Regions from separate parts of the Tatumella sp. UCD-D_suzukii genome, predicted to be linked through region 1. Evidence: predicted binding sites of a transcription regulator. Region 1 holds the regulator's gene; the other holds the start of a gene.
The links. Region 1 encodes Fur, which represses iron uptake genes when iron is present. Its sites were predicted from a motif close to ATAATAATGAGAACNACTATCAA; they were not measured.

Region 2: a site for Fur is predicted at 2,789-2,811, ahead of fhuE (ferric-rhodotorulic acid/ferric-coprogen receptor FhuE). Genes of this name have one in related genera too.

The regions. Positions count from the first base shown of each region.
Region 1 covers NZ_JFJX01000029.1:1,543-6,946, forward strand. The annotation lists gene pgm (phosphoglucomutase (alpha-D-glucose-1,6-bisphosphate-dependent)) at 1-439, opposite strand, end outside; gene seqA (replication initiation negative regulator SeqA) at 469-1,014, opposite strand; gene ybfF (esterase) at 1,253-2,020, shown strand; gene ybfE (LexA regulated protein) at 2,180-2,455, shown strand; gene fldA (flavodoxin FldA) at 2,588-3,118, shown strand; gene fur (ferric iron uptake transcriptional regulator) at 3,455-3,901, shown strand; gene dalD (D-arabinitol 4-dehydrogenase) at 4,203-5,404, shown strand, end outside.
Region 2 covers NZ_JFJX01000057.1:51,092-56,495, reverse strand. The annotation lists gene CG67_RS13645 (1-aminocyclopropane-1-carboxylate deaminase) at 1-469, shown strand, start outside; gene CG67_RS13640 (FAD-NAD(P)-binding protein) at 655-2,274, opposite strand; gene CG67_RS18345 (hypothetical protein) at 2,517-2,657, shown strand; gene fhuE (ferric-rhodotorulic acid/ferric-coprogen receptor FhuE) at 2,965-5,169, shown strand; gene blc (outer membrane lipoprotein Blc) at 5,207-5,404, opposite strand, start outside.

The DNA.
Region 1 (5,404 bases):
GCGACGGTGTAATGACAATCCCGTCGGCCAGCGCTGAACCACGTTTATTATGTTGCAGGATTGCGTTAGAGATAGCCGGGGTCGGCGTATAGCCATTGTCCTGCTGGACAATCACTTCCACCCCGTTAGCGACCAGGACTTCCAGTACGGAGATCATCGCCGGTTCAGACAACGCATGGGTATCTTTCCCGACATAGCAAGGCCCGGTGATACCGTTTTTGCTGCGTTCTTCCGCAATCGCCTGGGCAATCGCCAGAATATGCGTCTCATTGAAACTCTGACGCGCGGAACTGCCACGGTGACCGGAAGTGCCGAATTTCACTGCATGGTCACTGTCAGACAGATCCGGTTTCAGCACGTAATACTGTGATGTCAGTTGCGCGACATTAATAAGATCGCTCTGTTGAGCAGGTTGCCCTGCCCGTGGGTGACTGGCCATTGCCGTTTCTCCCTAACGCTAAGTTCGGATTAAATAGTCCCGCAAACTTTGTCAGCAAGTTCCTGAGGAAACTTCATCGACTGCATAATGTGTTCGATCATGCTGCATTTGCGGCCGGTATTGGTATTGGTGATCACCCAGTAAGGTGTTCCCGGAATATGTTTCGGTTTAGTATGGGTGCCGCTTTGTAACAGCGTCTGCTCATCACCGGCGAAATAGACGCGTGTACGTCCCTGCATCGTCGTTGTTGCCTGACGGAACTCCCCGGGATCCAGACTATAAAGCGTCGACAGCACCATCATAAAGCGGTTAACGGCGCGCTTTTGTTCCGCATATTCATCGGACAATAACAACTCACGCACGGTACGAACACGATCCTGCGGGCGCGTTTCAGCACGCGCACTGACCAGTAGCGAAGTTTCCTTACTGTCAGCCTTTTTATCGGAGGTATCAGTGATTGCCTGCTCAGAAACTTTAAGCATTCTGCGCAAAATATCGGAGGCACTTTCGCCGATATGACGTGTATGGCTGGCAATATAGCGATAAAGCTCATCGTCTACTTCAATCGTTTTCATCTTTTTCCGTACTGTTATGGCTAATGTAAAATTCCGAATAATGGCAGTATACCGGAAATAATCTGATATTCTGCCCCGGTAAATTACCAGTTGATTGTAAATTTAAACAGAGACAAGCAGGTAGAACTGAATTACCGTTCACGTAAAAGTCAGAATATGCCTTAAAATCACCTGCCGGATTTCCTGAATAGTAAACCATGATACCCCAAGCCCGGGGTCCAACCGTAAGAACTTTGCCATGATTTTAAACAGTCGTCTGCAATCTGCACAAATTGATGAAGAATCATCCCCTGTTCTGCTGATCCATGGCCTTTTTGGCAGTATGGATAACCTTGGTGTGCTGGCCCGCAGCCTGCATCCGCACAGGACAGTATTACAGGTGGACGTCCGTAACCATGGCCGTTCTCCGCGAGCCGCCGGGATGGACTATGCGGTCATGGCGCAGGATATGCTGCAGACGCTGGATAACCATCACCTGGATCAGGTGAATGTGATAGGCCATTCCATGGGCGGGAAAATAGCCATGGCGATGACAGCCCTGGCACCGGAACGGGTCAAGCGACTGGTAATTATTGATATCGCCCCCGTCAATTATCAGACCCGTCGGCATGATGCTATTTTTGCAGCACTGCAGGCCGTCAGCGAAGCGGGTATCACCCAACGGGAAGCTGCAGCGCAACTAATGCGTCCTTTGCTGCAGGATGACATGGTCATTAATTTCCTGCTGAAGTCATTCCGTCAGGGAGAGTGGTTATTCAATGTTCCTGCACTTTGGGATAATTACACGACCATTTCCGGCTGGGAAGAGTGTCCTGCCTGGCCTGGCCCTGCCCTCTTTATTCGGGGTGCCTTATCCTCTTATCTGGATAATCACTATCGGGAGCCCCTTCTGGCTCAATTCCCGGCAGCAAAAGCCCATATTATTGCCGGTGCGGGTCACTGGGTGCATGCAGAAAAGCCTGATGCCGTCATCAGTGCTGTGCGACGTTTTATGTCCGTCACCTGAAATCAGGGGCTGGCCGCGTTTTAACATTGGCGTCTGTCATCTCACTGGAGTATGATTGCGCGCTAAAATTTTATCGTGTGCTTTTAGCATGATAACCGTATTCATTCATCACTATGCTGCGTGTATCTGATACATCGCAGGTGTTCAGTTTCAAAAATCATGGCAAAAGAAAATACGGATCGTACTACGCTCGATTTATTCGCGAATGAACGCAGACCCGGTCGTCCTAAAACCAGTCTGCTTTCCCGTGACGAACAGTTACGCATAAATAAACGCAACCAGCTAAAACGGGACAGAGTGCGCGGATTACAGCGGGTAGAGCTTAAAATGAACAGTGATGTGGTCGATGCACTGAACTCACTGGCGGCAGAACAACAGTTGAGTCGCAGCGAACTCATCGAACAAATCATCCTGGCGCAGCTGAAAAAGCGTTAAATCTGTGTTGCGCACTCAGGGATAAATCTGACTCGTTTACAAGTACCGCCCACATCTCAGGTCTGCTATTATTCGCGCATCTGTACGGAAATTACATTCATCTGATTTTAAGATTCAAGAGGTTAACCCCACATGGCAATCGTAGGCATCTTTTTTGGCAGCGATACCGGTAACACTGAAAACATCGCAAAAATGATCCAAAAACACTTGGGTAAAGACGTTGCTGAAGTGCACGACATCGCTAAAAGTACCAAAGAAGATTTGGACGCTTTCGATATTCTATTGCTGGGGATCCCGACCTGGTACTACGGTGAAGCGCAGTGTGACTGGGACGATTTTTTCCCGACTCTGGAAGACATTGACTTTAACGGCAAACTGGTTGCCCTGTTCGGCTGCGGTGATCAGGAAGACTATGCGGAATACTTCTGTGATGCATTAGGCACACTGCGGGACATCATCGAGCCAAAAGGTGCAGTCATCGTTGGTCACTGGCCGACAGAGGGTTATCATTTTGAAGCCTCCAAAGGGCTGGCCGATGATAAACACTTCCTGGGCCTGGCCATTGATGAAGACCGCCAGCCTGAACTGACCAACGAACGTGTCAGCCAATGGGTCGCGCAAATTTCCGATGAACTGCAACTGAAAGAAATCCTCAACGCTTAGTAGGGTTTTTTGTATCAGTTGTGGTAGTGTTCACTTCAGCATCTGCAGAGCCGGCTAAAATGACCAGCGGGCTCTGAGCTATTTCCCGATGTCGACGCTTGTATTTTTCCTTTCGTGCGATTTCCGGGAATATCTTTTTTGTATCAGATTGTCACTATCCCTGACAGGCCTGCATTTCACGGTGTTCCGCGACCTTTCCTCAGGGAAAACCGGCCCGGGCCTGTAGTTTCAATTTCGATACTTCGGTTCTATAATGAATCAAAAAAAATAAGGTCATTACCGAACTTCATGGCGCTTTGCCAAAGTCATTTTCAAAAGTAACAGGACAATAACTGCATGACTGACAATAACTCCGCACTGAAAAAGGCCGGTCTGAAGGTCACGCTTCCGAGACTGAAAATTCTGGAAGTTCTTCAGGAACCTGAATGCCATCACGTTAGTGCGGAAGATTTGTACAAACGCCTGATTGATATGGGCGAAGAAATTGGTCTGGCCACGGTGTATCGCGTACTGAACCAGTTTGATGATGCGGGTATCGTAACGCGTCATAACTTCGAAGGCGGTAAATCAGTCTTTGAATTGACCCAACAGCAGCACCATGACCATCTGATTTGCCTGGATTGTGGCAAGGTTATTGAGTTCAGCGATGAGTCAATTGAACAGCGTCAGCGTGAAATTGCTAAACGTTTTGGCATTAAGCTGACCAACCACAGTCTCTACCTGTATGGTCACTGTACTACGGGTGATTGCCGCGAAGACGACACCTTACATAACGATAAATAAGCATTTTCGTCATGTTGATAGCAGCCTGTAACCGGCTGGAAAAGCGAGTGTCTTTCGCCGGTGACTTCCCGGTCATCCGCTCAAAACCGCGGCATTGTCGCGGTTTTTTATTGTCATCAGATAACGATAGCAATTTCTTATAATTGTAATTAATTGATTTTAAATATAAAAACACCACCCCGCTGTCTCATTCCCTGCCCTTAACGTCATTTCCCCTGCTGTTGTAATTTTAATCTGCCGAATATTCATGTTAAGGTTACCAGTAACATTATGACTATCTGTTACAGATTAAGGAATGCATTTGACTACAAAAAGAACTGAACAATCGGTCTGGCTGCATCTGGGTGCAGGTGCTTTTCATCGGGCTCATCAGTGCTGGTATCTGAATGAGTTACATGAAAGCGGTGATACCCTCTGGTCTATTTCACTGGCAAATATTCGTAACAGCAGCACACAGCAGACACTCAAACATCTGGCCCGACAGCAAGGGCGTTACACACTCGAAGTTATCTCTCCTGAAGGCAATATTGCCTACCACACGCTCTCAGCAATTCGTAATGTCATCCTCTGGGACCCGCAAATACAGGCAGTCGTCAGTGAAGGTTCCCGCCCTGAAACCAGAATAATCTCTTTTACCGTCACCGAAGGTGGCTATTTTCTGACTGATGACGGCCATCTGGATCTGAATGCAGCACCTATACAAAGTGATCTTGCCGGTACCGCAGACACGGTTACCCTGTATGGTGCTCTCTATAAGATCCTGACTGCCCGGCGGGAGAATAACGCAGGTCCGGTTACGCTGCTCAGTTGCGATAACCTGCGCAGTAACGGAGAAAGTTTCCGTCGCGGGTTAACAGAATTTGTTGCTGCCCGTCAGGATGACGCATTAGCCCGGTGGCTTGAACAGAATATCAGTACCCCGGACGGTATGGTCGACCGTATCACACCCGCCTCAGATGACGGACTGTTGCAACGCCTGCGCGCACAGGGGATCAACGATGACAATGCCCCTGTCAGCTGTGAGTCATTCACACAATGGGTGATGCGCGATGATTTCATTGCCGGACGTCCGGCGCTGGAAAAGGCAGGTGTGGAATTTGCAGATGATGTTATCCCTTACGAAGAAGCTAAAATCCGCGTACTGAACGCAAGCCATAGCGGTATTGCCTGGGCCGGAGGATTGCTCGGTAAGGACTATATTGACCAGAGCCTGTTACCCGAAGTTCGTCAGTGGATCACTGAGTATGTCAGTCAGGATGTCATCCCGGCACTGGGCGACTCACCGATTGATTTAACCCGCTATTGTCAGACTGTGCTGCAACGTTTCGGTAACGAACGGGTACGTGATACCTGTCAGAGGGTATCTTCTGACAGTATTGCCAAACTGCATGAGTTTATTGTTCCGACCCTGAAAGCCCGCTATCAGCAGGGGAAAACACCGCAGGCAACGCTACGTCTGGTCGCGTTATATTTCCTGTTTATGCAGAAGGTCGCGAACCACTC
Region 2 (5,404 bases), on a different contig from region 1:
GAAAGCATTGGGCTTTACGTTTGATTATATCGTCGTCTGTGCGGTGACCGGCAGTACTCATGCCGGCATGGTCGTCGGGTTTGCGGAAGATGGCCCCTCCCGCAAAGTCATTGGTATTGATGCTTCTGCAAAACCGGAAAAAACCCGCGCACAGGTACTGCGTATTGCCCAAAATACGGCAAAACTGGTAGAGCTGGATCGCGAAATTACCGAAGAAGATATTATCCTCGATACCCGCTATGGTGGCCCGGAGTACGGATTACCCAGTGAAGGGACGCTTGAAGCTATCCGCTTATGTGCCCGCACCGAAGGCGTGCTCACCGACCCGGTCTACGAAGGTAAATCGATGCATGGCATGATCGATATGATCCGAAACGGTGAATTCCCGGAGGGTTCCAAAGTGCTTTATGCCCACCTGGGTGGGGCACCGGCGCTGAGTGCCTATAGCTATATTTTCCGCAACGGCTAATCGCCCCGGCCCCGAAAAGGGGGATACTGTGACGTCCCCCTCAAGGCCAGCCTCGCAGAGGTGCAGCCTCTGTCACCGCACGTCCCCGTGGCAAATTTTCCCCCGGTACCATTGCATACACCCTGTCAGCGTCTTCGCTTACCCGTCCGGTTTGTCTTTTACCGGTCAGGGCAGGGCCGGAACCGTCAGACGTGACCTTCTTCCGGGTCTGGTTGCAGCTCTGCGGCACCCGGCGCTGAATGAAGTATGGCATTGGCGATGGTTTCGCCTATTTCCGCACTGACTGTCAGGCCCTGAATAAACGGCCTGTCATGCATCAGATAAGGTAATGCACCAAAAGCAATATGTCCGCGGGCAGACGCCGGTTCCAGTAACAGGTAATTCCCGGCCACTTGCGGTATTTCACCCCCGCTGTTCAGCATCTGTTTGCGTAAACCGGGAAATGGCAGATCGCGCGTTTTCAGGGGTTTCTGTCCCCGGGCATCAATGAAAATATCGTAGATATGCTGCGTCTCCCCGGCAAAAATCACGGTCTTATTACTGTATTTACGTGCACGGTAATCCTGCCCCAGCGGCAGGATTGTGAGAATACCGGCATCGTGTAATGCCAGTAACCGCCGCAAAGATTGTGGCGGTATGGCTGCATAATTATCGATAAAGACCCGCGCCAGCCCGGATCTGAAACGGACACTGTCTTCGGGGCTAAGATGAGGGACTATTCCGGCGATCGCTTCATGCAGGCGGAGGATCACATATCGCCAGGGCACGGTATATTTGGTCAGGGTATTCAGTCGTGTATCCTGCAGATTTTTTCTGGCGTAGCTAAAGGGATCCTGCCGGCGACGGGCCGCAAACCAGGCATCGCAAAAGTTATCAGCATTCAGGTGTTCAAGCCCGGTCTGACGGCTCCAGAGAGGGTCAGCGAGCGTGATTTCCTGCACCATCAGTCTGAACGCCCGGTCAAGTAATCCGGCGCTTCCCCCGGCAACCAGTGCCGCAATCGCCTCCGGAGTCACCAACTGCAAAGGCTGGTAGGGGATAGGGCAATAAAAATCTGCTTCAGGTAATACACCGGAACGAGACATCAGGACAATCTGTAGCGACCGGCTGCTGTCCCGGAGAATAAACTGCGGGCCCTGCACACCGTTTTCGCAAAAATGTCCGTGCTGTGTCACGACGGCCATTGCAGCATCGATCGCACTGAGCGATGTCCCGAGGATCCCCACCCGGCAGGCTGGCACGCTAGCCTTCATCAGTCCGGACCAGGGGCTGGGGAAGAAAGTATGTCGTCGGGTATTTTCGGCAGGCCAGACATGCCCGGTGGCAATCACGGCAAAATCGACCCATTCCGCCACCGGACGGCCCTGTGCTGTCACCTTTATCCCTTCCGGTAACGCCAGAATATCTGTGACCTGGCAAGAGGTATGAACATGCAGGATAAACCCCTGACTTTCCGCCTGATCCACCAGCTGTAAAAACTGCTGCCGGAAGTAGTCGCCCAGCAGGATCCTCGGTAAAAACTGTCGCTCATGGAGAGCACTGGCCGTGATACCAAAGCCAGCGAGCCTCTCAGGGCACTGCGCCCGTAGCCATGCAATATAGGTCGTCATGACCGGCGGGATCTCAATACTGGCGATATTGGCCAGCATCACCGGTGAACTGGCCTCGCGACGATAGGGCATACCGACTCCGGCTTCGGCGGTCTGTTCAAAAATGGTCACCGAACAGGGCGGGTGGTGTCTGATAAGCGATAACAGAGTGTAAATGCCTGTCGGACCGGTACCGATAATGGCGACTTTTTTCATCCCTTTCCCCTGCTGTTTTTTACCGGAAATGACCGGCATTAACTGACCGTGTCGTCTGCCGCAATCCTGCTGAACCGGGTGGCTTACCCGCTAAGTGTGGCTGAAAAACCGGCATTGGAGGAAATATTTATCAGAGGTACCCTTTTCGGGACTACGGGTGAGGGGAAAGGGACGAATTGCACTGACGAGCGGAAAAACTCACTTGTTATGTTCAGTGTCCCGGCTCCCCCGGGAGGATCAATATGACTACAGGCCAGATCCTCAGGGAGGATAGCAGGATGGCAGGCAGGGAACTACGGCAGCGCCGCAGGGAAGACAGATTTATCCGGAGACCCGGGGCGGGCGGTGTGGCGACCGTGGTGGCGGGTAAAGGAAATGCGTAAATGGCGGTACCGGGGGCACCGCCGCCTGTCTTATCACCCGTCAACGGTGGATATTCACGGTACAGCAATCGCCAATGAGACACTCCTTATTACCTGACGTTCCTCGATCCTTTATTGCAACACTAATCAAAATGATTATACTTCTCATTCTCTTTACATTGCTAATCTGTTCTTCCGGGTTGCAGGTACCTCAGAAATGGCGTTATGTCAGCGCTCTCCGGACAGGGAGAGGATGTCGCCTTCCGGGAACCCGTACGGATCCGGTGTCCGGAGTGGCTGGAATAATAAAATATATTTGAGGATGAGCATGTTTGCTGCCAGTTGTTCCGTAAGGCGTGGCCCCCGCACCGGCCATTTTACCCGTATGCCGGCGTTGTCTCTGCTGAGTGTGGTCATTGCCACGGCGTTACAGGTACCGTGCAGTACGGCGGCTGACAGTGACAGCAGTAAGACTGCGACGCTGGTGGTCACCGGCAGCGAAAACTCTGCAGATTCGCCGAAATCTACCGATTATGCGGTGCCGGTGACCCGGGCTGCGACCGGCCTGGCACTGACCAACCGCGATACGCCTCAGTCGGTCAGTGTGATCACTCAGCAGCGGATGCAGGACCAGCAGCTGGAAACGCTGAACGATGTTCTGAATAATACGACCGGACTGTCAGAGTCTAATTCCGGCGCTAACCGCAGTAATTTCTATTCCCGTGGCTTTTTGGTTGATAACTATCAGGTCGACGGCGTACCGGTACTGGTAGATTCGGCCTGGAATCTGGGCGATACCCTGTCGGATACGGCTATTTATCAGCGCGTGGATGTGGTGCGGGGGGCTACCGGCTTAATGACTGGTGCCGGAAGCCCTGCCGCGTCGGTGGATATGGTCACCAAACAGGCTGACAGTAAAACCTTTACCGGGGATCTGAACACCAGTTACGGCAGTTGGGGAAATCAGCGCTATGTCGCCGATCTTTCCGGGCCACTGAGTGAGTCCGGAAAGGTTCGCGGGCGCGTCGTGGCCGGGTATCAGCACAGCGGCAGCTGGCTTGACGACTATCATACGCAAAAGAAATTTCTTTACGGTGTGGTGGACGCGGATCTGAGCGATGCAACCACCGTGTCGCTGGGATATGACTATGAAGAGACCCATGTTAACGGTGCGACCTGGGGCGGGCTCCCCACCTTTTATCGGGATGGTAGCAAAACGAGTTATGCCCGCAGTACCAATATCGCGCCGGACTGGGCCTACAATGATGTACAGTCGAAACGGGTGTTTGCCGGTCTGGAACACAACTTTGCCAATGGCTGGCAATTCAACCTGAACGGCAGCCATACCGAAGCAACCATGGACAGTAAACTGCTGTATATCGACGGGTATTTCGATAAAAATACCGGGCTGGGTATCGGGCCGTATGCCGGCTATGATCTGTTGGGCGGTACCGGATACAATACGGCTAAACGCAGGGAGAATGCTGCCAGCGCCGTCCTTAACGGGAACTATGAGCTGTTCGGACGTCAGCACGAGCTGATGACCGGGGTGACGTATATCCGGCAAAATAACCGTTATTACAGTGCCTATACCAACCTGACGTCAGCAGATGTCGGCGATTTCAATGACTGGGGTAATTACCCGGAGCCGGACTGGGATCCGCAGGCATTGGCCGGTGATGACACTATCCACCAGAAATCAGCTTACCTTGCCACGCGCATTTCGCTGGCTGACCCGCTGCATATGATCCTCGGTGCCCGTTATACCCGTTATACGGCGGATACGATGACCGAGAATATGGTGAAGAATAATATCACGCCGTATGCCGGACTGGTGTATGACATCAATGACACTTATTCTGCCTATGCCAGTTACACCTCTATTTTCAAACCGCAGACCTACCGCAATGTCGACGGCGCGTATCTGAATCCGGTCACCGGGAAAAGTTATGAAACCGGGCTGAAAGGTGACTGGTTCAATAGCCGCCTGACGGCGACATTGTCTCTGTTCCGCATGGAACAGGATCATTTAGGGGCCACAGATTATGCGCTGGTGAAAGGCAGCAATGATTATGCTTATTATGAGCAGAACGGTACTGTCAGCCGTGGTGTGGAATTTGAAGTCAACGGCGCAGTGACGGATAACCTGCAAATGACCTTCGGGGCCACCCGCTATATCGCTAAAGATGGCAGTGGCGCTGCACTGAATCCGACACAACCACAGACGTCATTTAAACTGTTTACCAGTTACCGTTTACCGATGTGGCAGGATCTGACCGTGGGTGGCGGCATCAACTGGCAGAACCATACCTGGGACAGCGTGGCAGGGCCTGACGGCGCAACAAACCTGTATGCCGACCAGGGGAGCTATGCGCTGGTGGATCTGTTCGGACGCTATCGCGTGACCCGCAATCTGTCGGTACAGGCCAACCTCAATAACCTGTTCGACAAGACCTATAATATCGATGTCGGTCGTAATACTGTCTACGGAGAGCCGCGTAATATCTCTGTGTCAGCCAGCTATCATTTCTGATATCTCTGTTAAATGCCCCGTCAGGGGCATTTTTATCTCAGGACGCGGGCTGGTTGACATTAATCAGCTTGTCGACCGGGAAGCCCAGTTCCTGTGCCAGTGCGATATACCGCTGTCTGACCTCCTGAGGCATATCAGGGGTCCGGGATAACAGCCACAGATAGCTGCGGTTCGGTCCGCTGACCAGCGCATAACGATAGTCATCATCCAGCGCAATGACGTTGTAACCGCCATA